3 regions of the Neptuniibacter marinus genome follow, and region 2 is predicted to be linked to each of the others. Evidence: predicted binding sites of a transcription regulator. Region 2 holds the regulator's gene; each other region holds the start of a gene.
The links. The regulator sigma-54, encoded in region 2, starts transcription at its own class of promoters, with help from an activator protein. The targets are predictions, from matches to a motif close to TGGCACNNNNNTTGCTNT.

Region 1 (6,631 bases), 1.4 Mb from region 2:
TTCCAGTGGGTAGCGGGACATACTAGCGCCTAAAAACAGCAGATCATCAAAATGTGGCAGCTTTCGCTTAGCACCAAAACCACGAATATCGTAAATACCAGTTTCTGCCGCACGACGAATCTCAGTCATTGTTGTACGATCAAAGGTCGCTGACTCACGTAGGCCATCTTTTACATTAATATCTTCACTCATAATTCTGTCCTCGATGATTCAGCTGTTAGTACGCAGACGCGTTATCGACTTTAAAGTTATAAAGTTGGCGAGCTGAGCCATAACGTTTAAATGCTGTTGGATCTTCTTCTACACCCGCACGATTAAGCAGCTCTGTTAACTCTTCAATATGCTCTTCGCGCATCTCTTTTTCGATGCAGTCAGCCCCTAAAGATTTAACGCTACCTTTAACATAGATATGTGTTTCATAGAGGGAATCTCCCAAGGCATCACCTGCATCCCCGCAGACAACAAGTGAACCAGCTTGGCCCATAAAGCAGCTCATATGGCCTACATTGCCTTTAACAATAATGTCTACACCTTTCATGGAAATACCACATCGGGCACCGGCATTACCTTCAATCACTAGCAACCCACCGTGGGCTGTAGCACCGGCCGCTTGAGAGGCATCACCTTTTACGCGTACAGTGCCCGACATCATGTTTTCAGCAACACCTTGACCGGCATTACCAAAAATAGTGACATGGGCTTTCTTATTCATACCTGCGCAGAAATACCCCGCATGACCTTTAATATCCACGGCTAGGCTCTGGTCCAATCCACAAGCAATATTGTGCTGACCTTTAGGCTCAAGTACCTCCCACTCACGAATCGTGCACTCCCCAGCCTGATCATGTAAGGCTTGGTTAAGGTCTCGAACTGTGTGTTCTTGCAAATCAATTGTCTTCATCGTTTTATTCCTTAATTCCACACTTACTGATCACGTTCCCAAACATAAATTGTTTCAGGCTCTGGCTCCCACACCTTGGCATTCTCTATGCCCGGCAATGTTGTTAACGCCTGATACTCTGAAGCCATGGCAACATAATCATCAGTTTCAGCCATCACTGCAGGCTTACATGCAATAGGATCACGCACTACAGCGAAGCCATCTCGTGTACCGATTGTAAATGTGAAGAAACCGTCCAGATCTTTAAGTGCGCCTTGCAGTGCTTCATTCAACGTATTGCCTTTACGTAAACGATTAGTTAGGTAACCCGCTGCTACTTCTGAATCATTTTCCGTTTGGAATGTCACACCTTCCCGCTTTAACTCTTCACGCAAACGGTTGTGGTTAGATAGGGAGCCGTTATGAACCAAGCAAAGATCTTGGCCTGTTGAAAAAGGATGACTACCTTCCATTGTTACCGCAGATTCAGTCGCCATACGTGTATGACCGATAATGTGGCTCCCTTTCATACTCACTAAGTTAAATGTATCAGCGATATTTTCAGGTAAACCGACCTCTTTAAGAATCTCTATAGACTGACCTGCACTTAAAATAAGAATATCAGCCTCTTTTTCAGCAAGGTAATTCTGAATAACCTCCGCTTCGCATCCCACTTTAAACACAGCAACTTTGCTGTTTTTAAACCAATCTACGGTGACGTCTAGATCATCCTTAATACTGCCCGCCAAACTGCCCCAGTCATAATTTTCATCAATATGTCTAAGGGTCAGTTTAGTTGAGCCATCCGGCACCTCATCACCATAAATTGCAAAACCAGCGCTATCAGGGCCACGATCTGTCATCGCAATAAGCATTGGTGTAAAAAGCGCACCCAGCTGGCTTTCTAATGCCTTGTTTTTCAAATAAAGGCCGACAATTCCACACATATATAAACCCTCGTAATCTTGTCCAATCACATAAAATTTTAGAAGAATTCTGCGTAACGTTTGGTTTCCCAATCGGACACATGGCGGCTATAGTCGATCCACTCAGCACGCTTAATTTTCAGGAACTCACCCACAACTTCTTTACCTAAACGCTCAGTCAAAACAGTGTCGGCTTCCAATGCGTCTAGAGCTTCATTTAAGTTCTGTGGAAGAATTTCAATACCTTCAGCTTCACGCTCTTCAGGAGTCAGGGCGTAAAGATTAATGTTTTTCGGTTCACCTGGGTCAAGCTCGCGCTCGATACCATCAAGTCCCGCAGCGATCAAAGCAGCGTGCACTAGGTAAGGGTTACAACCGGAATCAGGAAGACGAAATTCAAGACGGCCATAAGGGATACGCACCATTGCAGATCGGTTATTATCACCATACGCAATATAAGCAGGAGCCCATGTGGCACCGGAAGCTGAACCACCAACAACAAGACGTTTGTAGGAGTTAACCGTCGGAGCAGCAATCGCACACAATGCTTTAGCATGATGAAGTAGTCCGGCGGTAAAGTGATAAGCCATTTTCGACAAGCCCATACCATTTACATCGCTATCATCGTTGAAAAGGTTTTTACCCTCATCATCGGTAATAGAAAGATGGAAATGCATACCGTTACCTGTACGATCAGACGCAGGCTTAGGCATAAATGAGCAGATCATTCCAAGGTCGTTTGCAATCTCGCCTGCTGCCATACGCACAAATGTGAAGCGGTCGGCGGATTCAAGTGCGTCGCCGTAGGTATAATTGATTTCAAATTGACCATTCGCATCTTCGTGATCGATTTGATAAACATCAAAATCAACCTTTTGTAAGGATTCCACTAAGGTTTCCAAAAACTCACGGGAACGGGATAAACCTTTATAGTCATAACAAGGCTTATCCAGTACATCAGTATCATCAACCGTCTGAAGGTTGCCGCTTTCATCACGCTTAAACAAAGAGAACTCTGGCTCAAGCCCTGTATTCAAGGTCCAACCTTTATCAGTCAATAACTGTATCTGTCGCTTAAGTACAACACGACTGTCATAGATATAAGGTTCATCATTAACATAACCATCACATACAAGACGTGCATAGCCTGGTTGCCAAGGAACAATAGAGAGCGTATCGAGATCACCTCGCGCCATAAAGTCAGGCCCATGAGGCTCCATACCTAAGCCCCATACCGCAAAACCGGCAAAGCCTGCACCTTTATTAACAACATCCATCAGACAGTGGGCAGGCACCGATTTGGTCTTGGCTACGCCATGAATATCGACGAACTGAGCGAGGATATATTTGATCTCATTTTCACTAATAAACTTATCAATATCTAAAGACATTATTTAGCACTCCGCTTAATCTCTAACATTTTATAGATGCATTCACCAATAGAAATATTCTTTTCAGTAAATTTACTTACCTAATAGGAAAGCACGATGCGTGCCAATGAATTTCCCTTTAGGAATATTTATTTCCTTTTGGGATAAGTTGTTGAATTATAAGGATCTAGTAAAAAATATTTACTTATGGGAATATAAAGTGCCTAAAATTAAAAAAAACACCCCTAACAAAAACGCCCACTTATGTAGCGTACAGCACTAGAATGGAGCAATATTTATGACAAATACTAAGGGCCATCAATTCGATCTAGATCAATATATAGGCATGAAAGTAAAGAAGGCGCGTTTAGATGAGGGTCTCAAACTAGTTGATGTCGCTAGAATATCTGGCATTAGTCAGGGAATGGTCAGTAAGATTGAAAATGCACAAGTATCAACCAGCCTAGAAACCTTAAATAAGTTATGTTCAGCTATAGGACTTTCCATCTCGAAACTGTTTAATGATTTCGATAGACCCGAAGGTGGTGCACAATTTACTAAGGCTGGATCCGGTTTAGAGGTCGTCAGACGTGGAACAGAAAAGGGACACACTTACCAACTGTTAACCTATAAAAGGGGCGGAAAAACCTCATTTGAACCTTTTATGATAACCATGGATGACCTTTCAGAGGTGTTCCCAACATTTTCCCATCCTGGTGAAGAGTTTATCTATCTAGTGAGCGGGAAATTAGTCTACCGTCACGGTAACCATCTATATGAGATGGAAGCTGGAGATAGCTTAACCTTTGACGCAGAGATACCACACGGACCAGAGAAACTCGTAGAGGTCCCAATTCAACTGCTTTCAATTATCAACTATGCAGATGAATAAACAGCCTTAAATTCCATTATAAGCATAGGTTAAACATCGATATTTATCAGTGTTTAACCATTTTTAGCCCATTAAGAAAAGCTTGACTGACTCTTACCCCCTCATAAGCAAGTAATATATAACCGCTCAGGCTTTTATATTCTATACTGATGTTTATAAGCCTTATAAATGCAACTGGCTTAGTTTTTGCTTTATAAATTCACTAACGATACAACATTGAGACATAGTCTTTTTTTGACTCGTACTAAAGACCTCATTAAAAAAAGCCCCTGTTATAAAAAGGCTTCATTAGTAAAAACCATAAAGTCAGATGATATGGCAACGTTACTTTCATATTTGCCTGCCAATATAATGACTTAGTAATGTACGTTCAGTTTAGGAGCATTAAGGAATGGCAATTCGGGTAGCTTTAAATCATAAAACCAAATATAAATTTGATCGTAGAGTAAACCTATTCCCCCATGTTCTACGTCTGCGGCCAGCCCCGCATTCCCGTACCCATATTCATGGTTATTCGCTTAAAGTTGAACCTGAAGGCCACTTTTTAAACTGGCAACAAGACCCTTTTGGGAACTACCAAGCACGTTTAGTCTTCCCAGAAAAAGCCGATGAGTTTAGCATTGAAGTTGAAGTCATCGCCGACATGACAGTGATCAATCCGTTTGATTTCTTTGTTGAAGAATATGCAGAAAAATTCCCTTTTAAGTATGACAAGCAACTTAAAAAAGAGCTGAAGCCTTACCGAGAATGTACAGAAGAAAGCCCATTATTAGATAAATGGGTTAAAAAAATAAGTCTAGAACCTACTCCCACCAATGACTTCCTTGTTGCACTTAATCAAAGTCTAGAAAAAGAGATTGATTACGGTATCCGCATGGAGCCCGGCGTTCAAACCTGCGAAGAAACCTTAACGAAAAAGAAAGGTTCTTGCCGTGATACCGCATGGCTAATGGTACAAGTGTTACGTAAAATAGGATTAGCCGCACGATTTACATCCGGTTACCTTGTCCAACTCAAACCTGATGTTAAGCCACTTGACGGCCCTGCTGGTGCTGAAGAAGATTTCACCGATCTTCATGCATGGTGTGAAGTTTATATACCCGGCGCAGGTTGGATAGGCCTAGATCCAACTTCTGGCTTATTCGCAGGTGAAGGCCATATTCCACTTGCCTGCACACCGGACCCTGTTTCAGCCGCCCCCGTTACCGGCGCTACTAGCAAATGTGAAGTAGAGTTCGAATTTGAAAACTCAGTCACCCGTATTGTTGAAGACCCGCGCGTCACAAAACCTTACAGCGATGGGCAGTGGCAAGATATTATGCAGCTCGGCCACACTGTGGACGAACAGCTAAATGAACAAGATGTCCGCTTAACCATGGGTGGCGAACCTACCTTTGTCTCAGTTGACGATATGGAATCGCCGCAGTGGAATACCGAAGCATTAGGTGATGACAAACTTAGCTTAGCCAAAAACCTTTTATTACGTTTACGCGAGGAATACGCGCCCGGTGGCTTGTTACATTATGGACAAGGAAAATGGTATCCCGGCGAAGAGATCCCTCGCTGGGCACTGGGTTGTTTCTGGCGAGAAGATGGCGAACCCTTATGGCATGACCCTTCCCTACTCGCACGGGTAGATAAAGATTACGGTCATAATATAGATACCGCCAAGCAATTTTTTAAGCACCTTTCTAGTAATTTGAAGCTAGAAGATAAGTTTATGCAGCCCGCTTATGAAGACGCTATTTACTATCTTTGGAAAGAACAGAACTTACCGGACAATATAGATCCTATCAAAGGCGATTTTGACGGCGATTTAGAACGTAAACGTATCGCCCAGCTGATGCAACGGGGGTTAAGTACAGCAACAGGCTTTATTTTGCCCCTAGCTTGGGATTATTTTAATTCTGGTTGGCGCTCAAGCCTTTGGCCCATGCGTCGCGACCAGATTATTTTGATACCAGGCGATTCTCCTTTAGGCTTCAGGTTGCCGCTTGATTCCCTACCTGATCGAACCGAAGAAGAGCAGCAGGTACAACCCGAATCTGATCCATTTGAACTTGTACGACCACTTCCAACAAGAGATGGTCATGCAGAAATTGTTGAGCAAATTGCGCCTGAACGCCCAACCGCATTAAGCCAAACCTCACAAACAGAAGTGATTAGAACGGCTTTAAGTATCGAGCCTCGTGACGGTAAGCTTTATCTTTTTATGCCACCTGTTTCATACCTAGAACACTATATTTTACTTATCTCGAGCATCGAAAAAACAGCGAAGGAACTAGGTATACCCGTTGTGCTTGAAGGCTACGAGCCACCGAAAGATCACCGTTTGAAAAAGCTATTGGTTACGCCAGACCCTGGTGTTATTGAGGTTAATATTCACCCCGCTTATAGCTGGGAAGAGTTAGTTGACAATACCAGTCGCCTTTACCAAGCCGCCCATGAATGTCGCTTAGGTACAGAAAAATTCATGCTTGATGGTCGTCATACTGGCACCGGCGGCGGTAATCACATTACCATTGGCGGTAATACCCCTGCCGATAGTCCCCTACTCCGTAGA
Region 2 (6,631 bases):
GCAAGCACTTACTTTATCAGGTAGATGATCAAAAACTCACTATTACCGAAGAGGCCAAGGTTGTCCAAGCAGAAGACACTTTTACTGGAAACAAGATCGTTTATGATCTAGACAAGTCGATTGTGAACGCATTCGGTGGTGCAAGCAAAGACGAAACTGGTGAACCGGGACGTGTAAATATGGTTATTCAACCTAAAAAGAAAAATAAGGCCAACTAACCCTATGAGCTTATTAGAGGCCAAAAATCTTGCCAAGCGTTACAAAGGCAGGGAAGTTGTCAAGGACGTTTCACTAGAGATCAAAAATGGTGAGATCGTTGGCCTTCTAGGCCCCAACGGTGCAGGAAAAACGACCTGTTTTTACATGATTGTTGGTCTTGTGCAGGCCGATAATGGCGCCGTTAAAATCAAAGGACAAGACATTAGCGCACTACCTATGCACGGCCGTGCTCAACAAGGTATTGGCTACCTTCCCCAAGAAGCATCTATATTTAGAAAACTGTCTGTGAAGGACAATCTACTTGCGATTTTAGAAACAAGAAAAGACTTAGATAAACACGCTGCCCAGTTAAAAATGGAAGAGTTGCTTGAAGAATTCCATATCACACACATAAAAGACAGTATGGGCATGAGTCTTTCTGGTGGAGAACGTAGACGTGTAGAAATTGCACGGGCATTAGCAACCGAACCCGAATTTATTCTATTAGATGAACCTTTTGCAGGTGTTGACCCTATCTCAGTGAATGATATAAAGCAGACCATTCGCCATCTTCAATCAAGGGGCATTGGTATATTAATTACTGATCATAATGTGAGAGAAACCTTAGATATATGCGAAACAGCTTATATTGTTAGTGAAGGTACAATCCTTGCTAACGGCTCACCAGCCGATATTATGGCAAACGAAGCAGTAAGAAATGCTTATCTGGGCGACCAGTTCACACTTTAAGCATATACTTAGCTATAAATGAATTATGTAGTTTCAGGAGTTTGTCCCTTAGTATTATGAAACAAGCGCTTCATCTAAAAATTGGGCAACAGCTCACAATGACCCCACAGCTACAGCAAGCAATTCGCTTACTGCAGTTGTCTACGCTTGATCTTCAGCAAGAGATTCAAGAAGCATTAGAGAGCAATCCTATGCTTGATGTCTCTGAAGACGAGCACGCCTCGGCTTCCGAGACTCAAGAGAGCAATTCACAGGCACCAGAGACAGAACCTGAAGCTACAGCCACCGCGACAGCTGAAGCCGATCTTGACGATAACATTACAACTGAAGATAACTGGAATGAGAAAATACCAGAAGAACTATCAACCGATAGTAACTGGGAAGACACATTCCAATCATCTGGCCCTAATCTAAGCCAAAGCAAGGAAGATTTTGATTCCTTTGAATCTAATGATACTGCAGAAGAAACACTGCAAGACCACCTTCATTGGCAATTAAATCTTACGCCAATGAGTGATATTGATCGTCTTATTGCAACAAACATTATTGATGGCATCAATCCTGATGGTTATTTAACCATCACCCTAGATGAAATTTTAGATCACTTCCATGCGCAAACAGGTGAGCAGTTTGAAGAAGTAGAGCTGGATGAAATTGAAGCCGTTCTTCACCGCATACAGCAGTTTGATCCAGCAGGTATTGCCTGCCGTGACCTCAGCGAGTGCTTAAGCATACAGCTCCAACAGCTACCGCCTGAGACACTCTGGAAAAATGAAGCGATCAAAGTTGCACAACAATATATAAAACTACTCGGCGCGCACGATTATCGTCAATTGATGAGAAAAACACGCTTAAAAGAGCCTCAACTGCAGCAGGTCATCCAACTGATACAAGGGCTCAATCCTAAACCAGGCGCTTCAATCAGTAGCAGTGCAGCAGAATATGTTATTCCCGATGTGCTTGTGACCAAGCAACAGGGAGAGTGGCGCGTCCACCTCAACCCGGAAGTATCCCCTAAGCTACGTATCAACTCAGGTTACGCAGGTTTAGTGAAACGGGCCGATAATAGCTCTGATAACACCTACCTAAAAAACCACCTACAAGAAGCTCGATGGTTTATTAAAAGTTTACAAAGCCGCAACGAAACCCTATTAAGAGTGTCTAACGAGATAGTAAAACGACAAATCGGCTTTCTTGAACATGGCGAAGAAGGCATGAAGCCAATGGTGCTTCATGACATTGCTGAAGCAGTGGAAATGCATGAGTCCACTATATCTCGAGTGACTACACAAAAGTTCATGCACACACACCGTGGAATATTTGAACTAAAATACTTCTTCTCGAGTCATGTAAGTACAGCAACAGGGGGTGCAGCGTCCTCAACCGCTATTAGAGCGCTTATCAAAAAAATGGTTGCCGCTGAAAACAACGCGAAACCATTAAGCGACAACAAAATTGCGCAATTTCTTGATGAACAAGGCTTTAAAGTGGCTAGACGTACAATTGCGAAATATCGTGAAGCGATGGGAATTCCACCATCGAATGAAAGAAAACGTTTAGTTTAATAAAAGAGTGGCAAGAGTAGTATGTCACTGCAATAAATAGGAGAAACCTATGCAGATCAACATTACTGGACACCATGTAGAATTAACTGAATCAATGAATAATTACGTGCTCTCGAAACTACAAAAAATTGAGCGTCATTTTGATAACATCACCAATGTGCAAGTCACACTCAGCGTAGAAAAGCAACGTCAGAAAGCTGAGGCGGAGATGCACTTAGCAGGTGCCCAGCTCTTTGCTACACATGAACACGAAGATATGTACGCTGCAATTGACGGCCTTACTGACAAGCTAGATAGGCAAGTCATTAAGCATAAAGAAAAAACTAAAACTCACAAATAACTGGTCTGTACCCAAAAAATTATGTTGCTTCATGAACTATTAACCCCCTCAAGCGTCCTTTGTGGCCTTGAGGGTGGTAGTAAAAAGCGAATTCTGGAAAATGCTGCTGAAATAATATCGGAACAACATCCCGATATGAGCTCATCATCAGTCTTTAATGGACTTCATTCGCGCGAAAAGCTTGGTAGCACAGGAATAGGCGACGGGATTGCCATTCCACATTGCAGGCTGGCAGAATGTACTGAAGCTAAAGGCTATCTAGTAAAACTAGACACACCTATAGATTTTGATGCTATTGATGGAAAACCCGTAGACCTTCTATTTATTTTGATTGTTCCTGAAGACTCAACATCTGAGCACTTAGCTACACTAGCCTCAGTTGCAGAGCTCTTTAGCCAAGAAGAAGCCAGAACAAAACTAAGGGAAAGCCAAGACAGCCATTCTCTATATGAGACATTATGTGAATTGAGTGCTGCCTAGGAGTTAAAATGAAGCTTGTTGTGATTAGTGGTCGTTCCGGCTCAGGAAAAAGTACAGCATTACAAGCTTTAGAAGATATTGGTTTTTACTGTATAGACAATTTACCAGCTCTTTTGCTACCCGACCTTGTCCAACAAATGAGTAGTGATCCTAGTCACCCTGAACAGATAGCAGTCAGTATTGATGCGCGTAATTTGCTCAGTAACTTAGCCAAATTTCCAGATATCTTAAATCAACTTCGCCAAGATCATTGGGCTGAATATGAAGTTATTTTTTTAGATTCATCGGAAGCAACCCTCCTCAAACGCTATAGTTCAACCCGACGTAAGCACCCCCTTTCAGATACCCATAAGAATCTACAACAATCAATTAAGTCAGAGCTAAAGCTTTTAGAGCCTATCGCAAGCCTAGCCGATATTCGAATAGATACTACGCGCCTATCCCTGTATGAACTTCGAGATACAGTCAAACTGCGGGTTGCCAATCGCAAAGCCCAAACATTATCGGTCCAATTCGAATCGTTTGGTTTTAAACATGGCGTCCCCTTAGATGTAGACTTTGTCTATGATGTACGCGCACTACCCAATCCTCACTGGGTTCCTGATCTACGTAAGTATACCGGTCAAGAGAAACCGGTTCAGGACTTCTTAGAGGAATCACAGGAAGTTCGAGAGATGATAGAAGATATAACCAGCTTCCTTGAACGTTGGCTTCCCCGATTTTCAGAAAATAACCGTAGTTATATTACGATTGGTGTTGGCTGCACAGGTGGGCAACACCGATCTGTTTATATTAGCGAACGTCTAGCTTCTCATTTCTCTCAACATATGGATAATGTCCATGTTCGTCATCGTGAATTGAGCTAACTATCATGCAAGAAAAAGAACTACTCATTATTAATAAACTTGGTTTACATGCGCGAGCAGCCGCTAAGCTTATCGGTGTAACATCACGCTTTTCATCCGAAGTTTTAATGGAGAAAGACGGACGCGCTGTAGATGGTAAGAGTATTATGTCTGTAATGATGCTAGCAGCAAGTAAAGGCACAACGTTGACCGTTAAGGTGACAGGAAGTGACGAAGAGACTGCAATATCCGCCATTGAAGAACTGATCAATAACAGATTCGATGAGGAAGAATAAGGCTCTCTCGATTAATTTTTAGGCTTATCCCTTCAGCTTCCGTTATAATCAAAGGATTACATTCTATTTACTCTTCTACTGAAAAAAGAAGACCTAGCAAAGTCCATAAGCGATAAAACCATGGCCGTTGAAGAAACAAAATCACATTTTGATAAGCTTAACGATGCCTTAGATAGTGGTGAGTTTCGTCAAATTCGCTTCACCTTAAACAAGACTTTGCGACCAACCGAAGTTGCCCGCTTAATTGAGAAATCACCTCCCAAAGAGCGTCAGATCCTTTGGAACTTAATCTCACATGATTTAGAAGCCGTAGTACTCCAGCATTTAAACGACGATATCCAAGCGGATATCTTAAGTCGCATGAATACTGAAGAGGTACTAGCACTTACCGAATCTCTTGATTCTGATGATATGGTAGATGTGCTACAACAGCTACCTAATAGGGTAATGAAAGAAACCCTGCGCATCATGGACAAACAAAATCTGTCTAGGGTTGAAAAGCTGCTCTCTTATCCGGAGGATACTGCCGGCGGCTTAATGAATACAGATACAACAACTATTCGTCCAGATATTAGCGTCGAAACAACCTTACGTTATATTCGTCGCCACGATGAAATCCCCGAAATGACGGATAGCCTCATTGTTGTCAGCCGAAAAGACTCATATATAGGCCTACTACCCTTAACCAAACTATTAGTATCCGATCCCTCAATCAATATTCGAGAGATCATGAACACCGATATAAAAGCGATCAATGCCCAAATGCCCGACGACCAAGTGGCGGCTTTGTTCGAAGAACATGATCTAGTATCAGCCCCTGTTGTTGATGACAATGGCAAACTGGTTGGTCGTATTACGATTGATGATGTGGTCGATGTTATCCGAGAAGATGCCGATCATTCATTAATGAGCATGGCAGGCTTAGACGAAGATGAAGATACCTTCGCCCCAGTTATGAAAACCACACGGCGTCGTGCAGTTTGGCTAGGTATCAATTTACTCACTGCATTTATCGCTTCAGCAGTAATTGGTTTATTTGAACAGACTATTGACAAAGTTGTTGCCCTCGCCGTACTTATGCCCATTGTTGCCTCCATGGGCGGTATTGCTGGCTCACAAACCTTGACGCTTGTTATCCGTGGTCAAGCATTAGGGCATGTAGAACGATCAAATGCTCGATGGCTACTTAACAGAGAGGTCATTGTAGGTATATTAAATGGCCTACTTTGGGCTGCTGTCATTGCTGTAGTCGCGACAGTATGGTTCCAAGATATAAATCTCGGCATCATCATCGCTCTGGCAATTATCATTAATTTAGTTGTAGGTGCTATCTCTGGCACCTTACTACCTATAGTGTTGAAATCTATGAGCATAGATCCCGCCTTAGCCGGAAGTGTCCTGTTAACAACCATAACCGATGTGGTAGGCTTCTTTGCCTTTTTAGGTTTAGCCACCATTTTTTATGCCTGAGAAAACTCATGAGCGATAACGCAATATTTTCATCCTCTCATCTAAACGACCAAGATGAAGAGTTAAGCAAAACAGAAGCAAAACGCCAAATGCATGCCCTGCAAGCATTAGGGGCACGCCTGACAAAGCTTAATAAAGAACAACTTGAAAAGATGAAGTTAGATGAACGCTTACATCTAGCCATTGAAGAGTTTCATCGTATTAAGTCAAATGGTGCTCAGAAAAGGCATCTACAATATATCGGTAAAATAATGCGCACAGAAGATACCGATAAGATTGAACATGATTTAGGCCTATATGAAGCAGGCCAACAAGCACACACTCAAACTTTTCATAAACTGGAACGCTGGAGAGATCGCCTTATTACTGAAGGCAATAGTGCGCTTCAAGAGTATATAAATGAAAACCCAAGCGCCGACGTACAGCATTTACGTCAACTGATTCGTAACGCAAAAAAAGAGTTAGAATTACAAAAGCCACCAGCAGCAGCCAGAAAGCTTTTTAAATACCTACGTGAAGTGGCTGGCGCTTAAAAACCGGCCGTTTTTCTATGTTGCATAACTGGCATCGCCTCTCGTCGCTTATGCAGCATAGGCAAATTGATATCGGCTAGCACAATCCCCTTTCCTGCACGTTCCCGCAAAGCTAAAACTTCGCCCCAAGGATCAACAATCATACTATGCCCCC
Region 3 (6,631 bases), 250 kb from region 2:
ATCCATAAACCACTGATCTGATTTAGGCTCAGCAATTTGTCCCCAACGACGCATCTGAGTTAGATACCAAATCGCATCAGAATAGTACGGGTAAGTGGCGTTATAGCGGAAGAATACGTTGAAATCAGGCACCTGACGTTTATCGCCTTTTTCGTACTCAAAAGTACCAGTCATTGAGTTAGCGATAACATCATAATCTGCACCTACATAATCAGATTTGGATAAAATCTTCACTGCTTCTGGGCGGTTAGCATTATTGTTGTCATCTAACCATTTAGCGGCACGAATCATCGCTTTAACAACACGAATATGGGTATTAGGATTTTCGTCTGCCCAGCCCTTAGAGACACCAAAAACTTTCTCGGGGTTGTTTTTCCATATTTCATAATCGGTTACGACTGGAACACCAATACCTTTAAACACCGCTTGCTGGTTCCAAGGTTCGCCCACACAGTAACCATAGATAGTGCCAGCTTCCATTGTTGCAGGCATTTGAGGTGGCGGAGTCACTGATAACAGTGCATCTGCATCGATCGTACCTGATGTATCGCCGTTATGAGGCGCATAATAACCAGGGTGAATACCGCCTGCTGCTAACCAATAACGTAGTTCATAGTTATGGGTCGAAACAGGGAATACCATGCCCATGTTAAAAGGCTTACCTTCATCTTTATATTTTTCGACAATAGGCTTTAACGCATCCGCTTTAATGGGGTGAACGGGTTTGCCGTCAGGCCCTTTTGGTACGTATGGCTTCATCTGATCCCAAATATCATTGGAAACGGTGATGGCGTTACCATTAAGGTCCATGCTAAACGCCGTGATAATGTGGGACTGAGTACCAAACCCAATGGTTGCGCCTAAAGGTTGGCCTGCAAGCATATGAGCACCATCTAGCTGACCGTCAATAACGCGATCTAAAAGCACCTTCCAGTTGGCTTGGGCTTCTAAAGTGACGTAGAGGCCTTCATCCTCGAAAAAACCTTTTTCGTAAGCAATTGCGAGAGGGGCCATATCAGTTAGTTTAATAAACCCGAATTTTAAATCTTCCTTTTCAGGCTCGCCGATGGCTGCCCATGCAGGGGTTGTAATTAAGGCAGCGGCTAACACCGTACTACTGATAATTTTGCTTAGTAGAGCAGTCTTCTTTTTAAGCATGGTTGGCTTCTCCAGTCTTGAAAAATAAAAAAGGCGCCTAACGTGATCACAGTCTTGTGATTCGTTAAGGCGCCTTTGCCATAAAATAATCGAGCGGGCTTTTCTGCCCGTTTCTGTATTTATCGAGCACTCTTCGTTGAATGGCTCATTTGTTTTTTTATAAAGCATTACCTATGCCAAAAAACTAAACCTCTTTATATACAGATAGTTATATATGTAATCAGTAATTTTTATTACTCTGTTTCTACAAGGGTGCGCTGCACAATAGTGCGTATTTGTGTTAGCAGGGTGCGTATTGATGCATACAATTAAACGAATGGAGTAAGTGGGTGCCGATTATCGAGCTGTAGGCGAGCGAATGGGTTCAGGGAGAAGAAAGGCAGAAGTTGCACTCCTGCCTTGATGTTTAGCTAACCCATTTTTGAAAGAGGTCTTGGCGGTAAACTGTACGGCTAATGATTGCAAAATCGGCAGGGTTGTCTGCGTCTGATAGTTGCCCACAGTCTAACATCTGGCTAAGAATAAACTCGCCCTGTTTCGGGTCGGGAACATTTACTTGCTTGCCCGCGAAATGTTGTTTCATCGCAAGGGGCGGTGTGTAGTCAGAAAGCGTAGTGGCGGCTTGATCTAGGTATGGGGGTAGCGCAAGGAGTTGGTATAGTTCCTCTTTATTGTTGATATCTTCAACCCATTGGCAAGCTTCATATAACGCTTTTACTAATGCTTGGTGGGTATTAGGGTAGGCCGCTGCCCACTCTTGAGTCACACCAAGAACCTTTTCTGTATGGGCTCCCCATATTTTGTGTCCGGTTGTCAGTAAGCCGCCGATCTTCTGAATGAGCGCTAAACTATTCCAAGGTTCACCTACGCAATAACCATCTATAGCGCCATTAGATAAGCTTGGTATCATCTGGGTTGGTGGAACAGCAATTAATTGCACATCATGTTCTGCATCAATCCCATGTTGTTCAAGCCAGTAACGAAGCTGATAATAATGGTTTGAGTATGGATATACCGTTGCCATGACCGGTTTGACTGAGCTGCTCTTGACCTGTTTTTTAAATTGCTCACCGACTAGTTTGTCGTCTTCCCAGTTATCAATTGTTTTGGATAAGAGGGTATGGAACTCTTCAGATAAAGTGATTGCCGTACCGTTTTGGCTCAGTGCTAGGGCTGTCATCATCGGTGTTTTGTTGCCGTTTAAGCCAAGCGTCGATGCCAATGGCATCGGGGCCAGCATATGTGCGCCATCGTACAGGCCAAAGCTTACTTTATCGCGTATCGAGGCCCAAGATGATTCTTTGCATAAAACGACATCGAGGCCGTGTCTTTTGAAAAAGCCTTTTTCTCGGGCGACCACTAAAGGTGCGCAATCTAAGAGCGCGACAAAACCGAGCTTCAGGTTGTTTTTTTCAAGTGTCAGTGGTGCTGACATAAATTATCCTCTTCTCTCTACTTGCTCAGGCCGTTCGTTAGTTCCAGAACATCAATAACGCTCTGGGCGACATCGGGTAGCTTTTGACCGCGATCCATGGCGAGCTTACGAAGGGTTTCGAATGCTTGTTTTTCATCGCACCCTTGATGCTTCATTAACATGCCTTTGGCTTTTTCGATCACTTTTCTGTCAGCCAGTTGGGTTTTCGCTTTTTCGAGTTCTGCGCGCAGTGAGCTATGGGCATCGAAATGAGCAATAGCGGTATCCATAATCGCTTTTACCCGATCTGGCTGTAGCCCGTCCGATATGTAAGCACTGACGCCCGCATTAATAGCATCAGACATAGTTTTACGATCATTTTGCTGCTCAGCGAAAAAAACGATAGGTCTTGGATTGTTTTTGCTCATCGTTGACATACTTTCGAGTGTGTCTCGATTAGGCGAATCCATATCAATAATAACGATGTCTGGATGGGTATCCTCAACACGTTTATTGAGATGGGTAGTATTGGGTAGTTGGCAGACGACATGATGTCCTAGTGAGTGCAAGGCTTCTTTGAGTGCCTGTACTCTTTCCGGTTCGTCATCTATCAGTAAAACATTTAAGCGATTCACGTTACATATTAATCCATATCCGGAGGTGGATACTGGTTAATTAAGCAATAAATGTTCCATTGTGGTGCGGGAGACTTATTTAATTGTTGTTTGGAGGTACGCTGCTGTGGATAAGTGGGTAAGATGTAGCCTGTGTAATCAGGCGTTGGGTCTTGGCGATATCCTAAATTGGCACAGTGCTTGCTGAGTCACTCATCATATTTATTGATAAAAATGTACAGCATATTTAGTACATAAAAAATTATAGTAGCGCAACGGAGCGCACTTATCTGGCAACTAGCAGATATGTGGCTCCGTGCCGTGTACGCTGTAAACTGGAAAGTGCATCTGGATTTGTGTGTTACAAAGTAGTGGAGGTTTAGATGCACAAAATGACAACGTGTCCATACTGCGGTGTGGGCTGTGGTGTTGATGCTGATATTCTGGATTCCGGTTCAATCGGTGTTAAAGGCGATAAATCTCATCCGGCTAATTTTGGCAGGTTATGCGTTAAAGGCTCGGCCCTGCATGAGGTATTAGGTGCGGGTGGTCGTCTACTTTCCCCTCTTATAAATAATGTCCCTGTTTCTTGGGATAGCGCACTAGATGAGGTCTCTTCTAGATTTCTTCGCACTATATCGGAGCATGGGCCGGACTCTGTAGCTTTTTACTTATCCGGTCAATTGCTCACAGAAGATTATTATGTAGCCAATAAATTGATGAAAGGTTTTATTGGTAGCGCTAATGTGGATACGAATTCACGTCTTTGTATGTCGTCAGCTGTAGCGGGTTATAAACGTGCCTTTGGTAGCGATACAGTGCCATGTTCCTATGAAGACTTGGAAAAAGCGGAACTATTAGTGCTGGTCGGCAGTAATACCGCGTGGAACCACCCTGTTTTATATCAACGTATGCAGGCTGCTAAGAAAAAGAATCCCTCCCTGAAAGTAGTAGTGGTTGATCCTCGCCGAACAGCAACCTGTGATTTAGCGGATCTTCATTTGGCACTTAAACCGAGTACCGATAGTGAGTTATTTTCAGGATTATTGAGCTATCTGGCTGATCAGAATTGTTTAAATCATGATTACATTGAGCAATACACAGAAGGTTTTGAACTTGCTTTAGCTTCAGCTCAGCAGCAGTTTGACTCAGTTTCAGCGGTAGCTAAGTATTGCGATCTAGATAGTGATATTTTAACAACGTTTTATGAGTGGTTTGCCCAGACTGATAAAGTTGTGACTTTTTATTCTCAAGGGGTAAACCAGTCTTTTAGTGGCACTGATAATTCCAATGCAATCATTAACTGTCACCTTGCCACTGGTCGTATAGGTTTTGAAGGTGCGGGCCCGTTTTCTATTACTGGACAGCCTAATGCTATGGGTGGGCGTGAGGTTGGCGGTTTAGCAAATCAGCTAGCCGCGCATTTGGACTTCTCTTCACCTGAGTATATTGATCTTGTCTCGCGTTTTTGGAATGCACCGAATATTGCTCAAACCGAAGGTTTAAAGGCGGTTGAGCTTTTTCAAGCCATTGAAGAGGGTAAAGTTAAAGCGGTTTGGATTATGGGGACAAATCCTGCGGTGAGTTTACCTAATACCCATCAAGTGACACAGGCGTTGGAAAAGTGTCCCTTAGTGGTTGTTTCTGATTGTATGGCGAGTACTGAAACCCTTAAATATGCTGATGTTTGCTTACCCGCAACAGGGTGGAGTGAGAAAGATGGCACAGTCACTAATGCAGAAAGAAGAATTTCACGTCAGCGTAGTCTCTTAGCACCTACGGGTGAGGCTAAACATGATTGGTGGATTATTAGTGAAGTGGCCAAGAAAATGGGTTTTGAAGATGCATTCTCTTATCAACATCCAGCAGAAATTTTTGCAGAGCATGCAGCGCTCTCTGGTTTTGAGAATGATGGCAACAGAGATTTTGATATTAGTCTGTATCAAGATATAGATATTGATACTTATAATTCTTTTAAACCTGTTCAGTGGCCGGTGACTCAGGAAGCACCTTACGGGACAGCGCGTATGTTTTCAGATGGCCGCTTTTTTACGCCATCAAAACGGGCAAGGTTTATACCTATTCAGGTTTCAAGCCCTATTCAGCAAGTCACCCCTGAACTGCCTTATATCTTAAATACAGGCCGTATTAGAGATCAATGGCATACCATGGCGATGAGTGGACGTGCGCGCCGCTTGTTTCAACATAGGGATGAACCTTTTGTGGAGCTTAATCAGGCTGATGCGCTAAAAGAGCAGATCTCTGATGGCGAGTTGGTTAAGCTGAGCCATCCTCAAGGGGATTATATTGGCCGTGCTAGAGTTATGGCATCGGAGCAGCGTAGGGGTGAGCTGTTTGTGCCTATGCATTGGAATAATGAATTTAGTTCCTTGGCTAAAATGGGCGCTTTACTGGAACCCGTGACGGACCCTATTTCAGGGCAGCCTGAGTCTAAGCATGGACGAGTCAGTCTTTCTAAACTTAATCCGAGTTGGCAAGGGTGGCTAATGTGTCGCTCTGATTTGGAAATCAATTTACCCGTTGAATACTGGTCCAAAGTACCTAAAGGTGATGTTACTTTTTATTATCTTGCCGATAGTGTTGAGTTGGTTGACGGTATTGCTTGGTGCAAAGAGCATTTAGGGGATGTGTCTATCTGGTTAGAAGATCCGAATAGCCAAAACTTTAGAGCAGCGGGACTAAAAGGCGAAGTACTTGAATGGACTTTTTTTGTTATGCCTTATGGAGAGATACCTTCTACACGTTGGTTGGAGGAGATGTTTTCTGAAGCGGAATTGTCGATTGATCAACGCCGTTTTATCTTGAGTGTAACCGGATGTGAAATTGAAAATCCCGGTGAGATGATCTGTAGTTGTTATCAAGTAGGTAGCAATGCCATAGTAGAAGCGATAGGGTTAGGTTCTAGGACGGTTGATATGCTCGGGGATAAGCTTAAGTGTGGAACTAACTGTGGATCCTGTATTCCTGAATTGAATGCTATATTGGCAAAAGAGCTGAAATAAACAATGATAACCAGAGAGGGGCCATTGCACTGAGTGTAGAGCTTTTCCAGAGTAGAGATAATTATAGGCATCGTTAGGTGCCTTTTTTTTACTGACTATCTTATTAGGGAGGTTAAGTATCTACTTAGGCTTTAGGTTTATGCAGTTAAAGGAGGAATAGTGAAAGCTAAAATTATACGTTCTATATACCTCATAGCCGGTTGCTTATGTGTTGTTCTTGGGTTTATTGGCGTAATCCTACCGCTTCTTCCTACCACTCCTTTTTTACTGGTGGCCGCTTTTTGTTTTTCACGAAGCTCTGAGCGGCTGCATAAAACTTTATTGAATAATCGCTACTTTGGGAAATATATACGAGACTGGGAAGATGGCGGTATCATACCGTTTAAAATAAAGGTCTTAGCAACCACAATGATGGTGCTTAT

Region 1: glnT (type III glutamate--ammonia ligase) is a predicted target of sigma-54. The motif match lies at 3,286-3,303, and genes of this name have one in related genera.
Region 3: ACOQOE_RS13335 (ANTAR domain-containing response regulator) is a predicted target of sigma-54. The motif match lies at 3,249-3,266, and genes of this name have one in related genera.

What each region holds. Positions count from the first base shown of each region.
Region 1 is NZ_OZ245004.1:1,650,921-1,657,551, reverse strand. Features, by position in the region: gene ACOQOE_RS07650 (FMN-binding glutamate synthase family protein) at 1-192, opposite strand, end outside; gene ACOQOE_RS07645 (protein glxC) at 218-901, opposite strand; gene ACOQOE_RS07640 (class II glutamine amidotransferase) at 925-1,827, opposite strand; gene glnT (type III glutamate--ammonia ligase) at 1,866-3,197, opposite strand; gene ACOQOE_RS07630 (helix-turn-helix domain-containing protein) at 3,475-4,068, shown strand; gene ACOQOE_RS07625 (DUF2126 domain-containing protein) at 4,460-6,631, shown strand, end outside.
Region 2 is NZ_OZ245004.1:3,077,086-3,083,716, forward strand. Features, by position in the region: gene lptA (lipopolysaccharide transport periplasmic protein LptA) at 1-218, shown strand, start outside; gene lptB (LPS export ABC transporter ATP-binding protein) at 223-948, shown strand; gene ACOQOE_RS14465 (RNA polymerase factor sigma-54) at 1,005-2,513, shown strand; gene hpf (ribosome hibernation-promoting factor, HPF/YfiA family) at 2,563-2,853, shown strand; gene ptsN (PTS IIA-like nitrogen regulatory protein PtsN) at 2,875-3,333, shown strand; gene rapZ (RNase adapter RapZ) at 3,342-4,199, shown strand; gene ACOQOE_RS14485 (HPr family phosphocarrier protein) at 4,205-4,474, shown strand; gene mgtE (magnesium transporter) at 4,595-5,944, shown strand; gene yjgA (ribosome biogenesis factor YjgA) at 5,953-6,477, shown strand; gene ACOQOE_RS14500 (carbon-nitrogen hydrolase family protein) at 6,474-6,631, opposite strand, start outside.
Region 3 is NZ_OZ245004.1:2,823,097-2,829,727, reverse strand. Features, by position in the region: gene ACOQOE_RS13345 (CmpA/NrtA family ABC transporter substrate-binding protein) at 1-1,158, opposite strand, end outside; gene ACOQOE_RS13340 (CmpA/NrtA family ABC transporter substrate-binding protein) at 1,565-2,593, opposite strand; gene ACOQOE_RS13335 (ANTAR domain-containing response regulator) at 2,611-3,207, opposite strand; gene ACOQOE_RS13330 (molybdopterin-dependent oxidoreductase) at 3,579-6,209, shown strand; gene ACOQOE_RS13325 (YbaN family protein) at 6,369-6,631, shown strand, end outside.